Regions from separate parts of the Aliivibrio wodanis genome, predicted to be linked through region 3. Evidence: riboswitches for the same ligand, from Rfam matches in the RefSeq annotation. Region 3 holds a riboswitch; each other region holds the start of a gene.
What was found. Region 3 has a riboswitch for lysine ahead of lysC (lysine-sensitive aspartokinase 3). Riboswitches for the same ligand answer to the same signal wherever they lie in the genome.
Positions count from the first base shown of each region.

Region 1: another riboswitch for lysine. It lies ahead of lysC (lysine-sensitive aspartokinase 3); the one in region 3 lies ahead of lysC (lysine-sensitive aspartokinase 3).
Region 2: another riboswitch for lysine. It lies ahead of lysC (lysine-sensitive aspartokinase 3); the one in region 3 lies ahead of lysC (lysine-sensitive aspartokinase 3).

Region 1 covers NZ_JBREXA010000002.1:2,720,910-2,726,178, forward strand. The annotation lists gene metH (methionine synthase) at 1-1,418, shown strand, start outside; gene lysC (lysine-sensitive aspartokinase 3) at 1,504-2,856, opposite strand; lysine riboswitch at 2,924-3,097, opposite strand; gene ACU5DF_RS20635 (pyridoxal-phosphate-dependent aminotransferase family protein) at 3,314-4,423, shown strand; gene ACU5DF_RS20640 (PglL family O-oligosaccharyltransferase) at 4,471-5,269, opposite strand, start outside.
Region 2 covers NZ_JBREXA010000011.1:430-5,698, reverse strand. The annotation lists gene metH (methionine synthase) at 1-662, shown strand, start outside; gene lysC (lysine-sensitive aspartokinase 3) at 748-2,100, opposite strand; lysine riboswitch at 2,168-2,341, opposite strand; gene ACU5DF_RS23580 (pyridoxal-phosphate-dependent aminotransferase family protein) at 2,558-3,667, shown strand; partial or broken gene ACU5DF_RS23575 (PglL family O-oligosaccharyltransferase) at 3,715-5,269, opposite strand, start outside.
Region 3 covers NZ_JBREXA010000005.1:25,726-30,994, forward strand. The annotation lists gene metH (methionine synthase) at 1-1,285, shown strand, start outside; gene lysC (lysine-sensitive aspartokinase 3) at 1,371-2,723, opposite strand; lysine riboswitch at 2,791-2,964, opposite strand; gene ACU5DF_RS22960 (pyridoxal-phosphate-dependent aminotransferase family protein) at 3,181-4,290, shown strand; gene ACU5DF_RS22965 (PglL family O-oligosaccharyltransferase) at 4,338-5,269, opposite strand, start outside.

The DNA of each region.
Region 1 (5,269 bases), on a different contig from region 3:
CAGTAAAAGGTGATGTTCATGATATCGGAAAGAACATCGTAGGCGTAGTACTACAATGTAATAACTACGAGATTATTGATCTAGGTGTAATGGTTTCTTGTGAGAAAATACTAAAAGTAGCAAAAGAAGAGAATGTCGATATTATCGGACTTTCAGGTCTTATTACTCCATCACTTGATGAGATGGTTCATGTCGCTAAAGAGATGGAGCGTCAAGGGTTTGATTTGCCACTTTTAATTGGTGGAGCAACAACCTCTAAAGCACATACTGCTGTTAAGATAGAACAAAACTACTCCCAACCTGTGGTTTATGTTAATAATGCTTCTCGTGCTGTTGGTGTTTGTACGTCATTGCTTTCTAATGAATTGAAACCAGCATTTATTGAGAAGTTGGATTTAGATTACGAGCGTGTGCGTGATCAACATAGCCGTAAAACACCACGAACAAAACCCGTTTCACTAGCAAGAGCACGAGAAAACCAAGTCGATATTGATTGGGTAAACTACACGCCTCCTGTACCTGTAAAGCCGGGTGTGCATATTATTGATGATATGGATGTTGCTACGTTACGCCAATATATTGATTGGACCCCTTTCTTTATGACATGGTCTTTAATGGGAAAATATCCTGCAATTTTAGATCATGAAGAAGTGGGTGAAGAGGCGAAGCGTTTATATAAAGATGCGAACGATCTGTTGGATCGTGTAGAAAAAGAAGGCTTACTAAAAGCGCGAGGAATGTGTGCTATTTTTCCTGCTAACAGTGTTGATGATGATATTGAAGTGTATACCGATGAATCACGTACTGTGGTATTGAAAGTTCTACATAATTTACGCCAACAAACAGAAAAGCCAAAAGGGTTTAACTATTGTCTATCTGATTATATCGCGCCGAAAAAGAGCGGAAAAGCCGATTGGATAGGTGGCTTTGCTGTGACTGGAGGTATTGGTGAGCGAGATCTAGCGGATGAGTATAAAGCCAAAGGTGATGACTATAACGCCATTATGATCCAAGCCGTAGCAGATCGCTTAGCCGAAGCATTTGCTGAGTATTTACACAAAGAAGTTCGTAAAGATATCTGGGGATATTCACCAGATGAAGATCTTTCTAATGATGATCTTATCCGTGAAAAATACCAAGGTATTCGCCCTGCTCCTGGTTATCCTGCCTGCCCTGAGCATACGGAAAAAGGAAGCTTATGGGAGTTGATGAATGTTGAAGAATCGATTGGTATGTCATTAACCTCAAGTTATGCGATGTGGCCAGGCGCATCAGTGTCGGGTATGTATTTCTCACACCCAGACTCTCGTTATTTTGCTATTGCTCAAATACAGCAAGATCAAGCTGAAAGTTATGCAGAGAGAAAAGGTTGGGATATGTTAGAAACTGAAAAGTGGCTAGGGCCAAATCTAAACTAAGATCTTTTTCATAATAAACATTAAAAATCCCATTAATAATCAATTAATGGGATTTTTTAGTTTAATAGGTTTAGAACATGATTTTCTACTTTTCAAATAGTTCTTTATGTAGAACTTGAACCGCACGTTTAGATTCTGATTCATGTAACAAGAAACATAAATTATGCTGACTTGCTCCATAACAAATCATGCGTAGATTGAAATCTTCTAAAGCTCCAAACACTTGCTTAGCATATCCTTTAGAGTCACTCATTTGATTACCAATAAGTGCAATTAGACATAGATCGTTTTCTATTTCAACCGTGCATAATTTTTCTAATTCTTGTTGGGCTTCAAAAGGTAATTCTGGCGCTTTACCGTTGGTATTAGTTTGGTCAAGAGTAAGAGCGACACTTACTTCAGAGGTGGTAATTAAATCGACTGAAATCTGATATTTAGCTAATATTTTAAATACTTCAGCTAGAAAACCATAAGCATGGAACATGTTTGGACTATGTAATGTCACCATGGTTTGATTGCAACGTAAGGTTAGCGCTCTAAATAATGGAGAGCTGTCTACTTTTTGCTTTATCCACGTACCGCCTTTTTCTGGTTCTTTTGATGAACCAACAAACACAGGGATTTGATGACGTAGAGCGGGTAATAGTGTTGATGGGTGTAAAATTTTAGCACCATAGTTTGCCATCTCTGAAGCTTCACTAAAGCTAATTTCTGGGATTGGAGATGCAGCAGGTGCAATGCGAGGGTCGGTAGTATAAATACCAGGAACATCAGTCCAAATTTCTAATCCACAAGCATTTACAGATTCAGCTATTAATGCCGCACTATAATCACTGCCACCTCGACCTAATGTCGTTGTATTTCCTTCATTATCAGACCCAATGAAACCTTGTGTTACGACAATATGTTTCTGGCAAAGAGGTGCGAGTTTAGCTTGAGCTAGCTGAGATATTTCTTCAAGTTGTGGCTCACCTTTACCAAATTGTGCATCGGTGCGAAGAACTGTTCTGATATCAAAGCGAACGGCAGAGTTACCGCGTTCAATTAATAGTTGAGTAAATAGGTGAGTTGACATGAGCTCACCGCAAGAAACAAGATGATCAGTGAGTTTATCACTTGATTGAAATGAAGCTGCATCGGCCGCTTTTTTTATGTCTTCAAGGATTTCAAGAATAGCTTTCTCTGGATAAATAGGATCAGAGAGTTGATCTAATACAGAAAAGTGAATGGACTTTAACTCTTCAAAAATATCTTTTTTTCTTTGGTTATCTTGTACACCGTTAGCGAGCTCTACCAATAAATTAGTAACGCCAGAGCAAGCACTAATAACCACAAGGTGAGTTTTTTGATTCTGCTCGACAACATGAGCGCTGCAGCTCATTGCTTCGAAATTGGCAACGCTAGTGCCACCAAATTTAGCAACATTAATAGGGTTCACTTTCCTGTCTCCCGACTACATCCAATGTGTAAAATAAAGGTGAAGGGGTGATAGCAAGAAATAAATAGTTGCTAGAAGCCCTTCACTTAAAAAATAAGTGACAATCGTTAGGATTCAGCCTAAACGACCGACGAAGTTTTCCCAATAAAGTTCGTCTCGGCATTACTCTCCCTCACTTAGTTGACTAGGAGTTTGGACTCCACAAATTAAGTTACCTAGGTAATGCTCCTCTTCTTTATGTATTTCAAAGGAACAAAATACGTATTAATAATGTGCTTTTTTATGGCTTAAATGTCAACAAGTGGTAACAACTTTATTTGTATTTCTTCTCTTTAAAGTAAAAGTAGGTGTTTTGATGGTGTTTTTTCTAGTTTAGTCACTCTAATGACTTAGTCTAATTGAGTTTAATTATTTTTGTGTCTATTCTTTGTACACCCTATATTTCAAGGAGTGAATAATGCAAAGTTTTATCCCACCAAGAAGAACCCTTATGGGACCTGGTCCATCAGATATTTCACCACAAGTATTACAAGCCTTAAGCCGACCTACAATTGGCCATCTTGACCCATTATTCATAAAAATGATGGATGAGGTTAAAGAGTTACTTAAATACGCATTTCAAACAGAAAACGAGTTCACGATTGCAGTATCAGCCCCTGGAAGTGCAGGAATGGAAACTTGTTTTGTTAACTTAGTTGAAGCTGGCGAGAAGGTTTTAGTTTGTCGTAATGGTGTTTTTGGCGAACGAATGCGACAAAATGTTGAGCGTTGCGGCGGTACTGCAATTGTTATTGATGATAAGTGGGGAGAACCAGTTTCGTTAGATAAAGTGAAACAAGCGTTAGAACAACATCCTGATATTACTATTGTCGCTTTTGTGCATGCAGAAACGTCTACAGGAGTATTGAGTGACGCTAGAGCTATTTCTGAACTTGCACGTAAGCATGGATGCCTAACCATTGTGGATGCGGTGACGTCATTAGGTGGCGTTCCATTATTGGTGGATGAATGGCAATTGGATGCGGTGTATTCTGGTTCCCAAAAATGTTTATCTTGTACACCAGGTTTGTCTCCTGTGACGTTCTCGAATAAAGCCGTTGAGAAGATGACATCGAGAAAGACGCCCGTACAGAGTTGGTTTTTAGATCAAAGTTTGGTGTTAGGTTATTGGAGTGGTGAGGGAAAAAGAAGCTATCACCATACGGCCCCAGTCAATAGTTTATACGCCTTACATGAAGCATTATTAATGCTAAAAAATGAAGGAATAGAAGAAGCGTGGAGTAGACATGCATATTATCATCAAGAGCTAAAACAAGGTTTAGAAGCTCTAGGTATTCAATTTATTGTTGATGAAGCTTATCGGTTGCCACAATTGAATGCAGTTTATATTCCGGAAGGTGTTGATGATGCTGCGATTAGGTCACGCCTACTGAATGAATATAATTTAGAAATTGGTGCTGGACTGGGAGATTTAGCAGGGAAAGCATGGCGTATTGGTTTAATGGGGTATGCGGCTAAGAAAGAAAATGTGGCTCTTTGTCTTAAGGCTTTATCTGATGTTCTTTAAGAATTAACCAAAAAACCGCTGAATAATCAGCGGTTTTTATGAATCGTTTATTTATTTTTCTCTTTTAATACAGAGGAGTTCTGGCGAAGTTTTTCATCTAATTCTACCGATTCAAATTTATTATTTGGAAATAAGAAAATCGCCTCTCTTCTTATATCTTCTGCATTTTGAACTTGCCCAAGAGCTTGATAAGCAATGATTAGGTTTTGATAAAATGCAGGTCTAGGCTTTGTTTTTATAAGCTCTTTTGACCATGTTATATAGGGTGTAATTAATTCTGATTTTTTATTCATAATCCCTATAGTTAGCTGAGCTGAAAGCACATCCCAATTAAATCTATCTTCCCAAGCAACAGGGTTAGTCACTTGATTTAAAATATCAGGGTTCATTGGGCGGGTGGTTTCAAATTTCGTTAATACCCAATTGGTATGCAGCGTTGAAAGCATATAGAAAGCAGTAACAATTGGGAGAACTAACGAACTTATACGTAAAGCTACTTTTATGATATCGCCGATATGGCGCTTTTTGTACTTACAGCTAAGTTGATCTATCCAAAAGAGAAGAATAATAAAAGTGAACCAATGAACCATTGAGTGATAGAACGGGTACTCTAATTGGCTATGAATAAAAATAGGAGCAATTAAGGCAAGTAAAGCAAACTGTGTATCTAGTTTACTTTTTCTTATCTTTAGCAGTACGCCACCAGCAGCAATAAGCAAACCTAAAATAGCGACAACACCTCCTTCTACTCCCCAATATAGAACTTCGTTGTGAGGGTGTTCCATCGAAGGAAGCCCAGGTCTATAGGTCGTTGAGAGTTGATGTTGTTTAGCTGTATACAAGGTG
Region 2 (5,269 bases), on a different contig from region 3:
CTAACAGTGTTGATGATGATATTGAAGTGTATACCGATGAATCACGTACTGTGGTATTGAAAGTTCTACATAATTTACGCCAACAAACAGAAAAGCCAAAAGGGTTTAACTATTGTCTATCTGATTATATCGCGCCGAAAAAGAGCGGAAAAGCCGATTGGATAGGTGGCTTTGCTGTGACTGGAGGTATTGGTGAGCGAGATCTAGCGGATGAGTATAAAGCCAAAGGTGATGACTATAACGCCATTATGATCCAAGCCGTAGCAGATCGCTTAGCCGAAGCATTTGCTGAGTATTTACACAAAGAAGTTCGTAAAGATATCTGGGGATATTCACCAGATGAAGATCTTTCTAATGATGATCTTATCCGTGAAAAATACCAAGGTATTCGCCCTGCTCCTGGTTATCCTGCCTGCCCTGAGCATACGGAAAAAGGAAGCTTATGGGAGTTGATGAATGTTGAAGAATCGATTGGTATGTCATTAACCTCAAGTTATGCGATGTGGCCAGGCGCATCAGTGTCGGGTATGTATTTCTCACACCCAGACTCTCGTTATTTTGCTATTGCTCAAATACAGCAAGATCAAGCTGAAAGTTATGCAGAGAGAAAAGGTTGGGATATGTTAGAAACTGAAAAGTGGCTAGGGCCAAATCTAAACTAAGATCTTTTTCATAATAAACATTAAAAATCCCATTAATAATCAATTAATGGGATTTTTTAGTTTAATAGGTTTAGAACATGATTTTCTACTTTTCAAATAGTTCTTTATGTAGAACTTGAACCGCACGTTTAGATTCTGATTCATGTAACAAGAAACATAAATTATGCTGACTTGCTCCATAACAAATCATGCGTAGATTGAAATCTTCTAAAGCTCCAAACACTTGCTTAGCATATCCTTTAGAGTCACTCATTTGATTACCAATAAGTGCAATTAGACATAGATCGTTTTCTATTTCAACCGTGCATAATTTTTCTAATTCTTGTTGGGCTTCAAAAGGTAATTCTGGCGCTTTACCGTTGGTATTAGTTTGGTCAAGAGTAAGAGCGACACTTACTTCAGAGGTGGTAATTAAATCGACTGAAATCTGATATTTAGCTAATATTTTAAATACTTCAGCTAGAAAACCATAAGCATGGAACATGTTTGGACTATGTAATGTCACCATGGTTTGATTGCAACGTAAGGTTAGCGCTCTAAATAATGGAGAGCTGTCTACTTTTTGCTTTATCCACGTACCGCCTTTTTCTGGTTCTTTTGATGAACCAACAAACACAGGGATTTGATGACGTAGAGCGGGTAATAGTGTTGATGGGTGTAAAATTTTAGCACCATAGTTTGCCATCTCTGAAGCTTCACTAAAGCTAATTTCTGGGATTGGAGATGCAGCAGGTGCAATGCGAGGGTCGGTAGTATAAATACCAGGAACATCAGTCCAAATTTCTAATCCACAAGCATTTACAGATTCAGCTATTAATGCCGCACTATAATCACTGCCACCTCGACCTAATGTCGTTGTATTTCCTTCATTATCAGACCCAATGAAACCTTGTGTTACGACAATATGTTTCTGGCAAAGAGGTGCGAGTTTAGCTTGAGCTAGCTGAGATATTTCTTCAAGTTGTGGCTCACCTTTACCAAATTGTGCATCGGTGCGAAGAACTGTTCTGATATCAAAGCGAACGGCAGAGTTACCGCGTTCAATTAATAGTTGAGTAAATAGGTGAGTTGACATGAGCTCACCGCAAGAAACAAGATGATCAGTGAGTTTATCACTTGATTGAAATGAAGCTGCATCGGCCGCTTTTTTTATGTCTTCAAGGATTTCAAGAATAGCTTTCTCTGGATAAATAGGATCAGAGAGTTGATCTAATACAGAAAAGTGAATGGACTTTAACTCTTCAAAAATATCTTTTTTTCTTTGGTTATCTTGTACACCGTTAGCGAGCTCTACCAATAAATTAGTAACGCCAGAGCAAGCACTAATAACCACAAGGTGAGTTTTTTGATTCTGCTCGACAACATGAGCGCTGCAGCTCATTGCTTCGAAATTGGCAACGCTAGTGCCACCAAATTTAGCAACATTAATAGGGTTCACTTTCCTGTCTCCCGACTACATCCAATGTGTAAAATAAAGGTGAAGGGGTGATAGCAAGAAATAAATAGTTGCTAGAAGCCCTTCACTTAAAAAATAAGTGACAATCGTTAGGATTCAGCCTAAACGACCGACGAAGTTTTCCCAATAAAGTTCGTCTCGGCATTACTCTCCCTCACTTAGTTGACTAGGAGTTTGGACTCCACAAATTAAGTTACCTAGGTAATGCTCCTCTTCTTTATGTATTTCAAAGGAACAAAATACGTATTAATAATGTGCTTTTTTATGGCTTAAATGTCAACAAGTGGTAACAACTTTATTTGTATTTCTTCTCTTTAAAGTAAAAGTAGGTGTTTTGATGGTGTTTTTTCTAGTTTAGTCACTCTAATGACTTAGTCTAATTGAGTTTAATTATTTTTGTGTCTATTCTTTGTACACCCTATATTTCAAGGAGTGAATAATGCAAAGTTTTATCCCACCAAGAAGAACCCTTATGGGACCTGGTCCATCAGATATTTCACCACAAGTATTACAAGCCTTAAGCCGACCTACAATTGGCCATCTTGACCCATTATTCATAAAAATGATGGATGAGGTTAAAGAGTTACTTAAATACGCATTTCAAACAGAAAACGAGTTCACGATTGCAGTATCAGCCCCTGGAAGTGCAGGAATGGAAACTTGTTTTGTTAACTTAGTTGAAGCTGGCGAGAAGGTTTTAGTTTGTCGTAATGGTGTTTTTGGCGAACGAATGCGACAAAATGTTGAGCGTTGCGGCGGTACTGCAATTGTTATTGATGATAAGTGGGGAGAACCAGTTTCGTTAGATAAAGTGAAACAAGCGTTAGAACAACATCCTGATATTACTATTGTCGCTTTTGTGCATGCAGAAACGTCTACAGGAGTATTGAGTGACGCTAGAGCTATTTCTGAACTTGCACGTAAGCATGGATGCCTAACCATTGTGGATGCGGTGACGTCATTAGGTGGCGTTCCATTATTGGTGGATGAATGGCAATTGGATGCGGTGTATTCTGGTTCCCAAAAATGTTTATCTTGTACACCAGGTTTGTCTCCTGTGACGTTCTCGAATAAAGCCGTTGAGAAGATGACATCGAGAAAGACGCCCGTACAGAGTTGGTTTTTAGATCAAAGTTTGGTGTTAGGTTATTGGAGTGGTGAGGGAAAAAGAAGCTATCACCATACGGCCCCAGTCAATAGTTTATACGCCTTACATGAAGCATTATTAATGCTAAAAAATGAAGGAATAGAAGAAGCGTGGAGTAGACATGCATATTATCATCAAGAGCTAAAACAAGGTTTAGAAGCTCTAGGTATTCAATTTATTGTTGATGAAGCTTATCGGTTGCCACAATTGAATGCAGTTTATATTCCGGAAGGTGTTGATGATGCTGCGATTAGGTCACGCCTACTGAATGAATATAATTTAGAAATTGGTGCTGGACTGGGAGATTTAGCAGGGAAAGCATGGCGTATTGGTTTAATGGGGTATGCGGCTAAGAAAGAAAATGTGGCTCTTTGTCTTAAGGCTTTATCTGATGTTCTTTAAGAATTAACCAAAAAACCGCTGAATAATCAGCGGTTTTTATGAATCGTTTATTTATTTTTCTCTTTTAATACAGAGGAGTTCTGGCGAAGTTTTTCATCTAATTCTACCGATTCAAATTTATTATTTGGAAATAAGAAAATCGCCTCTCTTCTTATATCTTCTGCATTTTGAACTTGCCCAAGAGCTTGATAAGCAATGATTAGGTTTTGATAAAATGCAGGTCTAGGCTTTGTTTTTATAAGCTCTTTTGACCATGTTATATAGGGTGTAATTAATTCTGATTTTTTATTCATAATCCCTATAGTTAGCTGAGCTGAAAGCACATCCCAATTAAATCTATCTTCCCAAGCAACAGGGTTAGTCACTTGATTTAAAATATCAGGGTTCATTGGGCGGGTGGTTTCAAATTTCGTTAATACCCAATTGGTATGCAGCGTTGAAAGCATATAGAAAGCAGTAACAATTGGGAGAACTAACGAACTTATACGTAAAGCTACTTTTATGATATCGCCGATATGGCGCTTTTTGTGTACTTACAGCTAAGTTGATCTATCCAAAAGAGAAGAATAATAAAAGTGAACCAATGAACCATTGAGTGATAGAACGGGTACTCTAATTGGCTATGAATAAAAATAGGAGCAATTAAGGCAAGTAAAGCAAACTGTGTATCTAGTTTACTTTTTCTTATCTTTAGCAGTACGCCACCAGCAGCAATAAGCAAACCTAAAATAGCGACAACACCTCCTTCTACTCCCCAATATAGAACTTCGTTGTGAGGGTGTTCCATCGAAGGAAGCCCAGGTCTATAGGTCGTTGAGAGTTGATGTTGTTTAGCTGTATACAAGGTGTATTCTGCTTCAAAATTCCCGTAACCATACCCTGTGATTGGTTTCTCTAAGAACATATCGAGAGCTTGAGGGAAAATGTATTGTCTCGCATTCGCTAAACTGGTTTTTTGAATGATAGTTGATGCGTTATTCGTCTCTTTTTCTTTTGATATTTCGAGGAGAGCATAATGACCACTAAAACCTATAACTATTGCTAATATCCAAGAAAAAAATCGTTGTTTAGTACAGTATTTCCACATATAGGGTGTTAATAAAGTAATACTAAAAATGGTAGCAAGCCATCCTGTACGAGATGCCAAGACGATAATCAGCGGTACTGTAAATATGATAGTTGCATAAAGCAGGGTTAGTGCAATGATGTTTTCACGGTATTTAGTCGGTTGTCTAGCTAGGAAATAAGAGGCAATAGCAAGCCCTGTAGCTAAGAAACTTGCCATAACATTAGGTTGTTGAAAAATACCATAAGGTCGATTAACGATAACGTTATAGCCAAAGCCATTACCTTCTTTTAGAAAGATATATTGGATGTAACCTATACTAGTCTCAATTAAAACAGAGCCAATAATACACCATAAAAGCCATTGCTTTTGTTTATTTGAAAAAGCGAATTGTTGCAATGTAATGAAAAAAATTAGCCCAGCCCATAAGCCTAAGAACTTACCGAGTGCTAATTCTGGTGAGGCATCATGATAAAATAAGGGGATAGAGAGTAGTATTACAGACAATGATAAAACAAGTGTTAAAGTTGAATATT
Region 3 (5,269 bases):
TGTCGATATTATCGGACTTTCAGGTCTTATTACTCCATCACTTGATGAGATGGTTCATGTCGCTAAAGAGATGGAGCGTCAAGGGTTTGATTTGCCACTTTTAATTGGTGGAGCAACAACCTCTAAAGCACATACTGCTGTTAAGATAGAACAAAACTACTCCCAACCTGTGGTTTATGTTAATAATGCTTCTCGTGCTGTTGGTGTTTGTACGTCATTGCTTTCTAATGAATTGAAACCAGCATTTATTGAGAAGTTGGATTTAGATTACGAGCGTGTGCGTGATCAACATAGCCGTAAAACACCACGAACAAAACCCGTTTCACTAGCAAGAGCACGAGAAAACCAAGTCGATATTGATTGGGTAAACTACACGCCTCCTGTACCTGTAAAGCCGGGTGTGCATATTATTGATGATATGGATGTTGCTACGTTACGCCAATATATTGATTGGACCCCTTTCTTTATGACATGGTCTTTAATGGGAAAATATCCTGCAATTTTAGATCATGAAGAAGTGGGTGAAGAGGCGAAGCGTTTATATAAAGATGCGAACGATCTGTTGGATCGTGTAGAAAAAGAAGGCTTACTAAAAGCGCGAGGAATGTGTGCTATTTTTCCTGCTAACAGTGTTGATGATGATATTGAAGTGTATACCGATGAATCACGTACTGTGGTATTGAAAGTTCTACATAATTTACGCCAACAAACAGAAAAGCCAAAAGGGTTTAACTATTGTCTATCTGATTATATCGCGCCGAAAAAGAGCGGAAAAGCCGATTGGATAGGTGGCTTTGCTGTGACTGGAGGTATTGGTGAGCGAGATCTAGCGGATGAGTATAAAGCCAAAGGTGATGACTATAACGCCATTATGATCCAAGCCGTAGCAGATCGCTTAGCCGAAGCATTTGCTGAGTATTTACACAAAGAAGTTCGTAAAGATATCTGGGGATATTCACCAGATGAAGATCTTTCTAATGATGATCTTATCCGTGAAAAATACCAAGGTATTCGCCCTGCTCCTGGTTATCCTGCCTGCCCTGAGCATACGGAAAAAGGAAGCTTATGGGAGTTGATGAATGTTGAAGAATCGATTGGTATGTCATTAACCTCAAGTTATGCGATGTGGCCAGGCGCATCAGTGTCGGGTATGTATTTCTCACACCCAGACTCTCGTTATTTTGCTATTGCTCAAATACAGCAAGATCAAGCTGAAAGTTATGCAGAGAGAAAAGGTTGGGATATGTTAGAAACTGAAAAGTGGCTAGGGCCAAATCTAAACTAAGATCTTTTTCATAATAAACATTAAAAATCCCATTAATAATCAATTAATGGGATTTTTTAGTTTAATAGGTTTAGAACATGATTTTCTACTTTTCAAATAGTTCTTTATGTAGAACTTGAACCGCACGTTTAGATTCTGATTCATGTAACAAGAAACATAAATTATGCTGACTTGCTCCATAACAAATCATGCGTAGATTGAAATCTTCTAAAGCTCCAAACACTTGCTTAGCATATCCTTTAGAGTCACTCATTTGATTACCAATAAGTGCAATTAGACATAGATCGTTTTCTATTTCAACCGTGCATAATTTTTCTAATTCTTGTTGGGCTTCAAAAGGTAATTCTGGCGCTTTACCGTTGGTATTAGTTTGGTCAAGAGTAAGAGCGACACTTACTTCAGAGGTGGTAATTAAATCGACTGAAATCTGATATTTAGCTAATATTTTAAATACTTCAGCTAGAAAACCATAAGCATGGAACATGTTTGGACTATGTAATGTCACCATGGTTTGATTGCAACGTAAGGTTAGCGCTCTAAATAATGGAGAGCTGTCTACTTTTTGCTTTATCCACGTACCGCCTTTTTCTGGTTCTTTTGATGAACCAACAAACACAGGGATTTGATGACGTAGAGCGGGTAATAGTGTTGATGGGTGTAAAATTTTAGCACCATAGTTTGCCATCTCTGAAGCTTCACTAAAGCTAATTTCTGGGATTGGAGATGCAGCAGGTGCAATGCGAGGGTCGGTAGTATAAATACCAGGAACATCAGTCCAAATTTCTAATCCACAAGCATTTACAGATTCAGCTATTAATGCCGCACTATAATCACTGCCACCTCGACCTAATGTCGTTGTATTTCCTTCATTATCAGACCCAATGAAACCTTGTGTTACGACAATATGTTTCTGGCAAAGAGGTGCGAGTTTAGCTTGAGCTAGCTGAGATATTTCTTCAAGTTGTGGCTCACCTTTACCAAATTGTGCATCGGTGCGAAGAACTGTTCTGATATCAAAGCGAACGGCAGAGTTACCGCGTTCAATTAATAGTTGAGTAAATAGGTGAGTTGACATGAGCTCACCGCAAGAAACAAGATGATCAGTGAGTTTATCACTTGATTGAAATGAAGCTGCATCGGCCGCTTTTTTTATGTCTTCAAGGATTTCAAGAATAGCTTTCTCTGGATAAATAGGATCAGAGAGTTGATCTAATACAGAAAAGTGAATGGACTTTAACTCTTCAAAAATATCTTTTTTTCTTTGGTTATCTTGTACACCGTTAGCGAGCTCTACCAATAAATTAGTAACGCCAGAGCAAGCACTAATAACCACAAGGTGAGTTTTTTGATTCTGCTCGACAACATGAGCGCTGCAGCTCATTGCTTCGAAATTGGCAACGCTAGTGCCACCAAATTTAGCAACATTAATAGGGTTCACTTTCCTGTCTCCCGACTACATCCAATGTGTAAAATAAAGGTGAAGGGGTGATAGCAAGAAATAAATAGTTGCTAGAAGCCCTTCACTTAAAAAATAAGTGACAATCGTTAGGATTCAGCCTAAACGACCGACGAAGTTTTCCCAATAAAGTTCGTCTCGGCATTACTCTCCCTCACTTAGTTGACTAGGAGTTTGGACTCCACAAATTAAGTTACCTAGGTAATGCTCCTCTTCTTTATGTATTTCAAAGGAACAAAATACGTATTAATAATGTGCTTTTTTATGGCTTAAATGTCAACAAGTGGTAACAACTTTATTTGTATTTCTTCTCTTTAAAGTAAAAGTAGGTGTTTTGATGGTGTTTTTTCTAGTTTAGTCACTCTAATGACTTAGTCTAATTGAGTTTAATTATTTTTGTGTCTATTCTTTGTACACCCTATATTTCAAGGAGTGAATAATGCAAAGTTTTATCCCACCAAGAAGAACCCTTATGGGACCTGGTCCATCAGATATTTCACCACAAGTATTACAAGCCTTAAGCCGACCTACAATTGGCCATCTTGACCCATTATTCATAAAAATGATGGATGAGGTTAAAGAGTTACTTAAATACGCATTTCAAACAGAAAACGAGTTCACGATTGCAGTATCAGCCCCTGGAAGTGCAGGAATGGAAACTTGTTTTGTTAACTTAGTTGAAGCTGGCGAGAAGGTTTTAGTTTGTCGTAATGGTGTTTTTGGCGAACGAATGCGACAAAATGTTGAGCGTTGCGGCGGTACTGCAATTGTTATTGATGATAAGTGGGGAGAACCAGTTTCGTTAGATAAAGTGAAACAAGCGTTAGAACAACATCCTGATATTACTATTGTCGCTTTTGTGCATGCAGAAACGTCTACAGGAGTATTGAGTGACGCTAGAGCTATTTCTGAACTTGCACGTAAGCATGGATGCCTAACCATTGTGGATGCGGTGACGTCATTAGGTGGCGTTCCATTATTGGTGGATGAATGGCAATTGGATGCGGTGTATTCTGGTTCCCAAAAATGTTTATCTTGTACACCAGGTTTGTCTCCTGTGACGTTCTCGAATAAAGCCGTTGAGAAGATGACATCGAGAAAGACGCCCGTACAGAGTTGGTTTTTAGATCAAAGTTTGGTGTTAGGTTATTGGAGTGGTGAGGGAAAAAGAAGCTATCACCATACGGCCCCAGTCAATAGTTTATACGCCTTACATGAAGCATTATTAATGCTAAAAAATGAAGGAATAGAAGAAGCGTGGAGTAGACATGCATATTATCATCAAGAGCTAAAACAAGGTTTAGAAGCTCTAGGTATTCAATTTATTGTTGATGAAGCTTATCGGTTGCCACAATTGAATGCAGTTTATATTCCGGAAGGTGTTGATGATGCTGCGATTAGGTCACGCCTACTGAATGAATATAATTTAGAAATTGGTGCTGGACTGGGAGATTTAGCAGGGAAAGCATGGCGTATTGGTTTAATGGGGTATGCGGCTAAGAAAGAAAATGTGGCTCTTTGTCTTAAGGCTTTATCTGATGTTCTTTAAGAATTAACCAAAAAACCGCTGAATAATCAGCGGTTTTTATGAATCGTTTATTTATTTTTCTCTTTTAATACAGAGGAGTTCTGGCGAAGTTTTTCATCTAATTCTACCGATTCAAATTTATTATTTGGAAATAAGAAAATCGCCTCTCTTCTTATATCTTCTGCATTTTGAACTTGCCCAAGAGCTTGATAAGCAATGATTAGGTTTTGATAAAATGCAGGTCTAGGCTTTGTTTTTATAAGCTCTTTTGACCATGTTATATAGGGTGTAATTAATTCTGATTTTTTATTCATAATCCCTATAGTTAGCTGAGCTGAAAGCACATCCCAATTAAATCTATCTTCCCAAGCAACAGGGTTAGTCACTTGATTTAAAATATCAGGGTTCATTGGGCGGGTGGTTTCAAATTTCGTTAATACCCAATTGGTATGCAGCGTTGAAAGCATATAGAAAGCAGTAACAATTGGGAGAACTAACGAACTTATACGTAAAGCTACTTTTATGATATCGCCGATATGGCGCTTTTTGTACTTACAGCTAAGTTGATCTATCCAAAAGAGAAGAATAATAAAAGTGAACCAATGAACCATTGAGTGATAGAACGGGTACTCTAATTGGCTATGAATAAAAATAGGAGCAATTAAGGCAAGTAAAGCAAACTGTGTATCTAGTTTACTTTTTCTTATCTTTAGCAGTACGCCACCAGCAGCAATAAGCAAACCTAAAATAGCGACAACACCTCCTTCTACTCCCCAATATAGAACTTCGTTGTGAGGGTGTTCCATCGAAGGAAGCCCAGGTCTATAGGTCGTTGAGAGTTGATGTTGTTTAGCTGTATACAAGGTGTATTCTGCTTCAAAATTCCCGTAACCATACCCTGTGATTGGTTTCTCTAAGAACATATCGAGAGCTTGAGGGAAAATGTATTGTCTCGCATTCGCTAAACTGGTTTTTTGAATGATAGTTGATGCGTTATTCG